DNA from 2 places in the Leucobacter rhizosphaerae genome. Region 2 is predicted to be linked to the other one. Evidence: riboswitches for the same ligand, from Rfam matches in the RefSeq annotation. Region 2 holds a riboswitch; the other holds the start of a gene.
What was found. A riboswitch is a leader RNA that binds a small molecule or an ion and turns the genes downstream of it on or off. The one in region 2 is predicted to bind thiamine pyrophosphate.
Positions count from the first base shown of each region.

Region 1: another riboswitch for thiamine pyrophosphate. It lies ahead of MUN76_RS04955 (thiamine ABC transporter substrate-binding protein); the one in region 2 lies ahead of MUN76_RS04150 (thiamine-binding protein).

Region 1 covers NZ_CP095043.1:1,091,236-1,097,111, forward strand. The annotation lists gene MUN76_RS04950 (ABC transporter permease) at 1-1,393, opposite strand, end outside; gene MUN76_RS04955 (thiamine ABC transporter substrate-binding protein) at 1,545-2,660, opposite strand; TPP riboswitch at 2,655-2,763, opposite strand; gene MUN76_RS04960 (cell division protein PerM) at 2,770-4,353, opposite strand; partial or broken gene MUN76_RS04965 (DUF1731 domain-containing protein) at 4,471-4,990, shown strand; gene sucD (succinate--CoA ligase subunit alpha) at 5,063-5,876, opposite strand, start outside.
Region 2 covers NZ_CP095043.1:893,396-899,271, forward strand. The annotation lists gene MUN76_RS04135 (ABC transporter ATP-binding protein) at 1-48, opposite strand, end outside; gene MUN76_RS04140 (ABC transporter substrate-binding protein) at 50-1,126, opposite strand; gene MUN76_RS04145 (ABC transporter permease) at 1,153-1,938, opposite strand; gene MUN76_RS04150 (thiamine-binding protein) at 1,960-2,256, opposite strand; TPP riboswitch at 2,250-2,355, opposite strand; gene MUN76_RS04155 (hypothetical protein) at 2,407-2,793, opposite strand; gene MUN76_RS04160 (hypothetical protein) at 2,860-3,417, opposite strand; gene MUN76_RS04165 (DUF4383 domain-containing protein) at 3,417-3,833, opposite strand; gene MUN76_RS04170 (acyl-CoA thioesterase) at 4,006-4,470, opposite strand; gene MUN76_RS04175 (alpha/beta fold hydrolase) at 4,575-5,432, shown strand; gene MUN76_RS04180 (glycerophosphodiester phosphodiesterase family protein) at 5,696-5,876, opposite strand, start outside.

The DNA.
Region 1 (5,876 bases), 200 kb from region 2:
CGAACTCGCCGAGCGACACCGCGAACGCGAACCCGAGGGCGAGGCCCGCGGACCGCCCGAGCATCGGCAGATCGATCGTGCGCAGCACCGTCAGCGGGTCCGCCCCGAGCGAGCTCGCCGCGATCCGAAGGCGTTGGTCGATGCCGCGCAGCACGGGCAGCAGCGTGCGCACCACGAGCGGGAGTGCGACGAGCGCCTGCGCGATCGGGATCAGCACGATGGAGGTGCGCAGATCGATGCCGATGCCGAGCGGGCGATGCATGGTGAGCAGCAGACCGAAACCGAGCGTCACCGCCGACACCCCGAGCGGCAGCATCACGAGGCCGTCGAAGAGGTGCATCCCGCGCTGGAGCACCCGGGAGCGCGGCCGGCGCGACAGCACGAGCGCGATGATCATGCCGAGGATCATGGCGAGCGCCGCGGCGACGGCGGCGATCCGGAGCGAGAGCCAGATCGCCGCGGGCACCGACCCCTCGATCGGCAGCGTCGAGGCGTCATCGACGAGGGCCGCGTAGTGCTCGAGTGTCCAGGCGCCGTCGGAGGTGCGGAGCGACCGCGCGAGCAGTGCGGCGATCGGGAGGGCGTGGAGGAGCAGCACGGTCGCCCCGAACACAAGGCAGACGGGGAGATCCCGGAGCCCGGGCCGCTGCTCACGACGGGGCTCGGCCCCGAGCTCGACCGCGCGCTCCCCCGACGCGCGCAGCCTCGCGGAGACCGCGAGGGCGGCCCCCACGATGGCGAACTGCGCGAGGGAGAGCACCGCAGCCCCGCGGAGATCGAGGAACTGGACCGTGAGCCGGTAGATCTCCGTCTCGACGTTGGCGAACTCTCGCCCGCCCAGGATCAGCACCACGCCGAACGAGGTCGAGCTGAACAGGAACACCAGCGCCCCCGCCGAGGCGATCGCGGGTCGGAGCGCGGGCAGCGTCACACTGCACCAGGCGCGGATGGCGCCGGCGCCGAGTACCCGCGCGGCCATCACCGAGCGGTCGTCGAGTCGGGCCCAGAACCCCCCGACGGTGCGTGCCACCACCGTGACGTTGAAGAACGCGAGCGCCGCGACGACGCCGACGAAGCTCCGATCGAGGCCGAGCCCCTCGAGCGGTCCGCCCACCCCGAGCAGCGCCGAGAACGCCACGCCGACGACGACGGTGGGCAGCACGAACGGGATCGTGAGGAAGCCGCGCAGCAGCGCTCGGCCCGGGAACTCCAGGCGATAGAGCACGTACGCAGCAGGCAGCCCGAGCAGCACCGAGAGCACCGTCGCGCAACCGGCCTGGAGCACCGTCTGGCCGATGACGCGCCAGGTGCGATCCTGCCCGAACACCTCGGGGATCCCGCTCGGATCGAAGCGGCCGTCGGCGACGAACCCGGTCGCGACGAGCGAGAGCACGGGCCACAGGAAGAAGATCGCCAGGAAGGCGAGCGGCACGAGGACGGCGACGGTCCACCCCGTGCCGCCGAGGATCCGGGACGGATCGATGCTGCGCCGGGACGGCGCGCTGTCGCGCCCCGGCCGATCGATACTGCGCCGGAGCGGCGCGCTAGAGCCCGATCTGCTCACTCAGCGTCCGCAGCCATCCCTCGCGCCCCGCCTCGATCTCCGCCGCGGGGAGGTCGTGCGCCGCGCCGGGATCCGGGAGCGGGGCGAAGGTCGACCACGCCTCGGGGATCTGCGCCTCGGCGTCGACCGGATACATGTACATCGTGTCGGGGATCGTCTCCTGGAACTCGCGGGAGACGAGATAGTCGACGACGGCGCGGGCCCCCTCGGGGTTCGCCGCTCCGGCCAGCACCCCGGCGTACTCGACCTGGCTCGAGCAGGTGTCGAGCAGGGCGCGGGTCGAGGTCGCCGCCCCGTCGTCCGAGACCGTGAAGGCCGGTGACGAGCTGTAGGAGAGCACGATCGGCTTCGTGCCGTCGCCGCCGCCCTGGGTGAACTGCCCGTTGTAGGCCTCCGTCCACCCCTGCTCGATGCGCGCACCGTTGTCGACGAGGCGCTGCCAGTAGTCGGCGAAGCCGTCCTCGCCGAAGGCCGCGACGGTGCCGACGAGCAGGGACGCGCCCGTCGACGACGCCGTCGGATCCAGGATCACCGTGAGGTCGCGGTACGCGGGATCTGCGAGGTCCTCGAACCCCGTGGGCTCCGCGAGGCCCTGCTCGGCGAACCACGCCGTGTCGATGTTGAAGCAGGTCGCTCCCCGATCGACCGGGGTGAGGCTGAAGGCGTCGGTGGTGTCGGAGTCAGTGTCGGCGATCGCGAGGTCCACGGCGCTCTCCGGGAACGCCTCCGGCCGGTACGGCTCCACCACGTCGTTGTCGACGAGACGCGAGGCGAAGATCGTGTCCACCCCGAAGAAGGCGTCCGCGATCGGCGCCCCCTTCGTCAGCACGAGCTTGTTCGTGAGCTCTCCACCGTCGCCCGCCGACACCACCTCGACCTCGTACCCGGTCGCAGCGCTCGCGGCTTCGGCGAACGCGTCGTTCGGAAAGGAGTCGTGGACCACAAGCGTGACCCGCTTCGATGCGGCCTCGTCGCTCGGGCCTTCGCCCGTCGCGCAGCCGGCGAGCGCGAGTCCGAGTACCGTTGCGCTGGTCAGCGCGCCGACGATCCGTCGACGGGTGGAGCGAGACGCTCCGGGGGTGTGCGGGTGCATCATTGAGGGCTTCCTTCCTCCGCTGGTATGACCCAGATCAGGTTGAACGGTCGGAGCACGCGTGCTCCCTCTCAGCCCCCGCGCAGGGACTCCCGTGGATTGCCCTCCTACCCTAGCGCTCCCGCCGCGGGAGGCGCCAACCGGGCCGCCGGGTCTGCGTCGGCGGTTCGGGATCGACGGCCTCGGTGCCGTCCCAGGCGAATGCTCGCAGCAGCTCGTCATCCGGTTCGCCCGCGGCGGGGCGCGGCTCCGAATTCGCCGGCTCCGGCGCGTCCGACACCTCCACGACCTCGTGCACTTCCACCGGCTCGTGGGTGTCGACGGTCTCGTGGATCTCCACCGTCTCGTAGGTCTCCACCGTCTCGTGGATCTCCACCGTCTCGTGGATCTCGACGGTCTCGTGCGCATCGGCGGGGTCGTGCGCCGCGGCGACCCCGGGGAGTCCGAACGTCAACGGGGCGAATGCCTCGTCGCCCTCTTCGTCGCGACGTGCCGACGATCGGTGTCGCTCCGGTACCAGATCGGCGACGGAGGCGCGCATCCGCGAGGTATCCACGCGGCTCGCGAGGATCCCCGCGAGCGCGCCGAGTCCGAGCTCCCCGGCGGCGAGGCCCCCGGTCACCCAGGGGTCCGGTCCGACGAGGGCGAGGCGATCCGGGCCGATGGAGCCCGTGGCAAGGCCCGCGACCGCCGCGATCGTCACCCCGGCGAGCACCGCCGCGCCGATCCCGACCGCGAGCGCAACCGGCCAGCTTGCCCGCCGAAGCTCGGGCCGCCTGGCGAAGAGCACCCCGATGCACAGCCCACCGAGCACAAGGAGCGCCGGAGCGAGCACACCGGCGCTGCCCCACCCCTGGGGGATCGCCCCGAAGAGCGGGAGCGCCGGCAGCGGACCGAGCAGCGCGCCGAACGGAGACGCCGAACTGCCGGCGCCGACCGCGAATCCCGCGCCGGTGAGCCAGGACCCGCCCCACACCACCGCGGTCGGCAGCAGCGCGGCCTGCAGCAGGAAGACGAGGAGCGCACCGAGGGCGTCGAGCTGGAGGCTCTGCGTGAGCGTCGTGATGCTCACGTACCCCGCGACGATCGCCACCGCGACGGCCAGTGCGGCGAGGCCGATGAACACGGCCAGCAGTGCTGCCGCGAGTCGGATCGTCTCGCCGAGCCGTGCCGGAAGCGCGGCGGAACCCGCGACGCCGAGGCGTGCGAGCGCGCGCTGCTTCCACCGGATCGTCGCGGTCCACCACGGGTGTTCGTCTCGCGCGGCGCGCACGAGGAAGCCGCCCAGTGAGGGGACGGCGAAGCACAGCGCGGGCACGACGATCGCGAGCCAGGTCGGCCAGGCCGCCCACGCACTCGCGAGGGGCACGACGAGCGCGGAGACCGCCGCGAACCCGGCGGCTCCGCCGATCACGCCGGCGATCCCGACGCCGCCGCGCTGCGCGAAGCGCCAGCCCGAACGCGCCGCGAGCGCGACCGTGATGAGGGTGAGCCCGAGCGGGGCGAGCGAGAGCGTGAAGGCCAGGGGCTCAGGGGCGAGCCCGAGGGCGAGCGCCGCCTCGGCGGGCAGGGCGAACCCGAGCGGGACGAAGTGGGCGAGCAGCCACACCCCGGCGGCGCCACCCGCGACGTCGAGGGGTTCGGCCGCCATGTCGAAGCCGATGAACCAGAGGAGCAGCGCGGGGATCGCGATCACCGCGAGCCCGGCCAGGGCGACGGCGACCGCCTCGATCGCAGCGATCACTGCCGTCAACGTGGGTCTCATCGCCCTGCAGTCTAGCGCGTTCGGGCGCGCCCATCGGGGCCCCGCACCGGCCGCGACGTCGTCACGATCGGACGCGCGGGTGCGGATCTCTCGTGGGAGGACCCCGGAGGCATCGCCTCGGCGGTCGACGGTGCCGCACTGGTGCTGGGCCTCGCGGGCAAGAGCGTGAACTGCCGGTACACCGCGCGCAATCGCGCCGGGACGCGTCGGGTCGCACTGCGCAGTGCGATCGTGCTCGGCCGGGGCGGAGTGCTCGGGCCGGTGCGGACGCTCGCGCGTCTCGGCCTGGGCGGCTCGCAGCACGACGGCTGGTGGCCCGTCTCACGCGCGCGTCGAGCAGCGGGGACCGCGCATCTGCCCGGCGCGATGGGCGGTCGCCAGCGATTCAGCTGGATCCACATCGCCGACGCCGCGGTGGATGCTGGAGCTCGGCGCGCTCGCCATCCGCACCGAAACCGAGCTGGTGCTCAAGAGTCGCTGGGTGCTGCCCGGCAGGCTCCAGGAGGCCGGGTTCGCGTTCACGTATCCCGAGCTCGACGGCGCCCTACGCACGACCTGGGCCGGCTGAAAGGCGTCCGTCGTCATGACAGACACAACGGGGCCCGCGCCGTGGCGCGGACCCCGTTGTTGAGCGTGACGCCTAGCGCGCGGCGAACACCTCGCGAAGCAGCAGGGCGGTTTCGGACGGCGTCTTGCCGACCTTGACGCCCGCGGCCTCGAGGGCCTCCTTCTTCGCCTGGGCGGTGCCGGCGGAGCCCGAGACGATCGCGCCCGCGTGCCCCATCGTCTTGCCCTCGGGCGCCGTGAAGCCGGCCACGTAGCCGACGACCGGCTTGGTCACGTTGGCCTTGATGTACTCGGCCGCACGCTCCTCGGCGTCGCCGCCGATCTCGCCGATCATCACGATCGCCTCGGTCTCCGGGTCGGCCTCGAACGCGGCGAGCGCATCGATGTGCGTGGTGCCGATGATCGGGTCGCCGCCGATGCCGATGGCGGTCGAGAACCCGAGGTCCCGCAGCTCGTACATCATCTGGTAGGTCAGGGTGCCCGACTTCGAGACGAGCCCGATCGGGCCCTTGCCCGTGATCGTAGCGGGGGTGATTCCGGCGAGCGCCTCACCCGGCGTGATGATGCCGGGGCAGTTCGGACCGATGATCCGGGTGCGGTTCCCCGTCGCCTGGGCGTGCGCCCACAGCTCTGCGGAGTCCTTGACCGGCACACCCTCGGTGATGATCACGAGCAGGCCGATGCCCGCGTCGATGGCCTCGACCGCTGCGTCTTTGGTGAACGCCGGGGGCACGAAGGCGACGGACACGTCCGCGCCCGTCGCGGCCATCGCCTCGGCGACCGAGGCGAAGACGGGCAGCTCGACCGACGCGCCGGAGGCGTCGACGTGCGAGACGGTGGTGCCGGCCTTGCGCGCGTTCACGCCGCCGACGATCTGGGTGCCCGCG
Region 2 (5,876 bases):
CGGCGCGCGGAAGGCGTGCGCGACCGCGTCGACGACCAGGGCGGTCATGTCAGGCCGCGGGCAGGTAGTCGTTCGTCCACGCGCCCTCGAGCGGCGCCGTGTCGTCCAGCATGCCTGCCTGCACCAGGAACTCGGTGAAGCGCGTCCATACGGGCTCCTCCATCTGTCCGAAGCGGTCGGCCTCTCCCGCCGCGTCGGTCTGGAAGAGCGGCGCGTAGTACGCCACGGCGTCGCGCACCAGCGTCTCGTCGAGCTCGGGTGCTCCGGCGAGCAGCGCCTCGGCTCCGGCGTCGGGATCCGCCGCCACCGCCTCGTACCCCTGGCTCGTGGCGTCGAGGAAGGCGCGCGTCAGCTCCGGATCCGCCGCCATCGCCTCGCCGTTCCCCACGATCACCGGGGTGTACCAGTTCGGAATGCACTCCTCGTGCGCCGACAGCGGCAGGATCACCACGTCGTCGCGCTCGGACTGCGCGCGGAGCGCATCCCAGCCCCCGAACACCCAGGTGACGTCGAAGCGATCCTGCGCGAGCCCCGCGAGGTAGTCGACGTTGCCGATGTCGATGAACTCGATCGAGTCGGGGTCGCCCCCGCCGCAGGTCGCGAGCTCCGACATGATCTCGGTCTCGAGCGCCCCGCCGTACCCGCCGTAGGTGAGCCCGGCAAGTGATGCGGGATCCTCCGTCAGCCCCGTGCCCTCGAGGCCCATGAGCACGGAGTCGTTCACGGGGAGCAGGGTGGCGATGGCCTCGATGTCCATGCCCGCCGCCCGCGCCGGCAGCACCGACTCGGCCTGCGAGATCCCGAACTCGACCTGGCCCTCCGCGACGGCCGCGTCGGCACCGATGTCGGCACCCGGTTCGATGATCTCGAGGTCGATGCCGGCATCGGCATACAAGCCGTTCTGCTCGGCGTAGTAGATGCCGGCGTGGTGCGCGTTGGGCGTCCAGTTCAGCATGAGGGTGACCTGCTGGAGGTCGCTGTCGGTGCCGGCGGTGCCGGATCCCGCCGATCCGGCACCCGAAGCGGCGCCGCTGCAGCCCGCGAGCAGCAGACCAGCGGAGAGGAGGGCGATCGCCGCGGTGGAGGAACGGGCAGCGTGGGTGGAGAACGAAGAAGTGCGAGTCACGTCGGGGTGACCTTTCTGTGGGGTGTTCAGGAGGGTGAGGTGCCGTCGGCGCGGGCCGATGCGGCGCGGGTGCGCGCGAGGGCGCGGTCCCCGAGGAGAGCAGTGATCCAGAACAGCAGCACGCCGAGCACGGCGATCACGCCGACCGCGGCGAAGAGCTGATCCATGCGGTAGCTGGCCTGGGAGCGCTGCAGGTACACGCCGAGTCCGACGGATGATCCCATCCACTCGGCGATGATCGCGCTGAAGACGACGTAGCTCGCGGAGACCTTCGCGCCCGCCACGATGCCGGGCACCGCGCCCGGCAGGCGCACGCGGCGGAGCACGGTGCCGCGGGAGGCCCCCATCGAGACGAGCAGGTCGACGAGATCGCGGTCGACGGATCGCATCGCCGCGGCCGCGCTGATCACGACCGGGAAGAACGCGCCGAGTGTCACCACGAGGATCTTCGGCCAGGCGCCGAACCCCATCGCCGCGATCACGATCGGCGCGAAGATCACCGGAGGGATCGCCTGACTGGCGATGAGGATCGGCTCGACCGCGCGCCTCGCGGAGTCCGAGAGGGTGAGCGCGACGGCGATCCCGAGCCCGAGAACGGCGCCGATGGCGAAGCCGGCGACGGCGATCTGCACGGTGGCGAGCAGGTGCTCCCCGAGCAGCGTGCGGTCGTTCCAGGCCGCCTGCCACACCTGCGCGGGGGCAGGGAGCAGGTAGTCGGGAACGCCGGTGATGCGGACGAGCAGATCCCATACGAGCACGACGCCGATGACGGCGACGAGCACGGGGAGGATCTGCCGCGTGATGGTGCTCACGGCGGCGACAGCGGGCGGGCGCTAGTGCGTGATGCGCGCCGCGAGGTCCGACATGGAGGCCTCGAAGCGATCGTCCTGCGCTTCCAGGATCCGCACGTGCGTCATGTTCTGCTCGGCGCCCGAGGCGAGCACGGCCTCGTGTAGCTCGCGCATGAGCGGCCAGAGCCGGTCGGCCGGTCCCTGCACCGTGGTGCCGAGCGCGCCGACCTCGTACTCGAGGCCGCTGGATTCGATGACCCGAATCGCCGCCTCGCAGTGGGCGTAGGGCCCCCGCTCATCGCCGTGGGGTGTGGGACCTACATGGACATGGATCAACATATTGACCGCTTCCCTCCGCTCGCATTACCGAGATCAGGTTTCTGGGGTGGTCCACCTCGGTCGGCGGATCTCAGCCATTCGGCCCCCCCAGCGGATGTTCACTGTGGATTTCTCACCCTAGCAGACGGGGTGCGGGGCTAGGTTCGCCCGTCACGCACCCAGCGCGACGACAAGACTCGCGGCCGCGAGCAGCGCGCACACCGGGGTCATCACGGCGCGCTCGGGTCGGCTGCGCGAGATCGCGTTCATCCCGATCCCGAGCACGAAGTACCCGACCAGGATCCACGTCGCCACGCGTACGAACCCGGAGTCGCCGCCGCCGAGCAGGCCGCCGCGCGACAGCAGGATCGCGGCGAACCCGGCGTAGAGCAGCACCGAGACCGCGCTGCCGATGCGGAGCTTGCGCGGCAGGATCCGATGCTGACCGCCCCAGACGAGCGTGCCGTAGGGCTTCCCCGAGGCGACCAGGATCTGCAGGACGGCGAGCGCCGCGAGCACCAGCGTGGCGAGTGCCGCCGCGGCGAGCTGGATCGTCATGGTGGCAGTGTATCGGGGGTGTGGTTCGCGCGGCGGGGTGCGTGCGGACGCTCGATGCAGGCGAGCTCAGTGCGCGTGGTGACTCGTGCCGTGCGGCACCGCGTGCTCCCCGGCCGAGGTATTCGCGAGGGCGGGCGTCGTGAGCGCCGCCACCACCATCGCCGCCGCGGTGACGGCGATCACCGTGGCACCCGGGCGTGGTGAGGCTGGGGCGCCGGACCCGGCCGAGTAGGCGCTCGCTGCCCGGAGTCGTCGCAGACGCACGGCGGCAAGCAGGGCCACGGACCAGTGCAGCACGACGAGCACCGCGAAGGGCACCCAACCTATCTGGCGGGCGAACACCAGCGCCGTCGCGGCGGCCATCACGACCACGGAGACGGCGATCGCGAGCCGCGGCGCGAGCATGCGCCCCGCGCGGAGCACCCCGAGCCCCCACACCAGCTCCGCGGCCGCCGCTGCGAGCAGCGTTCCCGCGAGCAGCCAGCCCGATTCGGCGGCGATCGCGCAGAGGATCAACGTCGACCCGATCGCCGCTAACGCGCTCCAGATCCCGGCGAATGCGCGCCAGCCGTCGGCGAGCGCGCCCCGGACCCCCGGGAGCGCGCTCGGGTCGGTGGCAATCATCAGGCCACGAGCGGACCCGTCGGCCGCGCCACCTGCTTGTCGGCTCCCAACGCCACGCCCAGGAGCACGAGCGCGCTGCCGAGGTGGAGGATGTGGTCGGCGGTGTTCAGCGCGAGGATGTTCGCCGCGGTGTCCGCGATGAAGAACCCGACGATGCCGACAAGGAGGTAGACCGCGCCGACCGTCCCGTTGACCGCCTTCGCCGCACGGGTGTTCGCGAGTCCGGCGATGATCAGGGCCGCACCGATCGCGAGGTGCACCACGTTGTGGAGCGGGTTCACCTCGAAGATCCCGAGCAGGAGATGCCCATCGCGCGCGATGAACCCGATCCCGCCCGTCACGGCGAAGCCCAACAGCCCCACGACCACGTACACGCCACCGAAGATGACGCCGACGATCCTGTTGACAGATTTCATGGTGTGCCCCCTTGCGATTGGTCACATGGGCGGGTCTGATCGATGCCGCATGTGTTGCCCTCCAGCTAAGGGGGTGCGAGACCGCGACGCGATGGGGTTGTGCTCGGGCGGAATCCTGCGTAGGGTCGCGCGACGCTGCCGGGGATCGCGGTCGGTCTGGTTCTCCGCGGGCTCAGTCCTCGGCGGGCTGGGTCGTCGGCATCCGATCCCGGTCGTACGTGATCGTCGAGTAGCCGTGCGGCGCCGCGTTACCCTCCTCGTCGATGTTCACGAACACGATGCGCTCGATGCTCAGGATCACCTTGCGGGTGATCATGTTGCGCACCTCGGCGCGCATGGCGAGCGAGGTGCGGCCGAAGGAGGTCGCGACGAGCCCCATCTCGATGAGATCGCCCTGCCGCGCGGACGCCTGGAAGTTGATCTCGGAGATGAACTTCGTGACGACGCGGTGGTTGCCGAGCTGGATGATCGCGTAGATCGCGGCCTCCTCGTCGATCCAGCGCAGCAGGCTGCCGCCGAAGAGCGTGCCGTTCGCGTTCAGGTCTTCGGGTTTGACCCACTTGCGGGTGTAGAAGTTGATGCCGTTGACGCGGGTCTCGGGGGCGTGGGAATCTGCGGAATCTGTGTGCGGTGCCATGGTTGCGAGCCTATGCCCGCCCGGTTACGTGGGTGATTCGGGGCTCGGGGTCAATCCGCGCAACATTGCTGCGGCGAGCGCGTCGGTGTCGTTAGCATCGCAGCATGAGCATCGACTTCCCCGACCTGCCCGAGTCCGTCACAACGAAGCGCGTCCCGGTGGGTGACGGCGTGGAGATCCGCGTGCTGCGCGCGGGATCCGGCGACCCGATCCTCTTCGTGCCGGGCTGGAGCTTCTCAGCCGAGGTGTTCGTGCACCAGTTCACCGAACTCGCCGCGCACGCCGACGTGATCGCCATCGATCCCCGCGGCCACGGGCAGTCGAGCAAGCCACTCACCGGCAACAGCTACCCGCAGCGCGGACGCGATCTCGCCGAGGTCATCGAGGCGCTCGGGCTCACGAACTTGACGCTGGCCGGCTGGTCGTTCGGGGTGCTCGACGTGCTGTCGTACCTGCAGCAGAACGGCCACGCGCGGGTAGCGAAGCTGATCCTGATCGACGAGCCGCCGCGGGTGCCGTTCGATCCCGCGAACCCCGCCGAGTGGGGCGAGGCCGGGCTCAGCCATGACGGGCTGCCGGCTTACATCCAGTTCCTGTCGACGAATCGCCAGGGGTTCCTCGAGTACATCGCGTCCGACGCGCTCGGGGTGCCCGGTGAGCGTGCCGCGCAGGATCCCGCCACCGTGAAGCTCATCGCCGACGGGGCCCAGACGCCCGAGCACATCGCGATCATCACGGGGGTCGAAGGGCTGTCGACCGACCTCTCGGCGACCGCGATCGAGTTCGATGGCTCGGGCAAGCCGCTGTTGTTCTTCGCGAAGGACGAGTGGGCGGACGACGCCCGGCGGTGGGTCGGAGCGAACCTCCCCCACGCGGAGTTCGCGACGATCCCGGTGCACGCCGGATTCCTCACCGAGCCCGGGGCGTTCAATGCGCGAGTGCGGGAGTTCCTGGGGAGCTAGGCTCCGGGCGGGGTGGGCTCTGCTACTCCCGCGCCGTTAGACCCGAGCCGTCATTCGGAAATGTGCCGTCAATCGGATGGAGGCGCGCTGTTCCGTCCGAAAGAGCGCGCAAATCCGACTGACGGCCCGCCGGTGCTCATGACATCACGCTGTTGCACCCGGGCCGCGAGCACCTCACGCGGTCCTGGGCACTCACGCGGTCGGATCCGGCCGGTTCCCTCCGCGTGACGGGCCACATCCGCCTGGCAGTCCGAGTTCCCAGCTCAGCGCGGCCGACCGAACTCCGCCACCGCGAGGTCGGTGCGATCGGTCACGATGCCGTCGACGCCGAGGTCGACGAGCGCCCGCATGCGCGCCGGGTCGTTCACCGTCCACACGTGCACCTCGACGCCGTGCCGATGCGCGGCGGCGAGCAGTCGCGGGGTGAGCACGCGGATCGCGCCC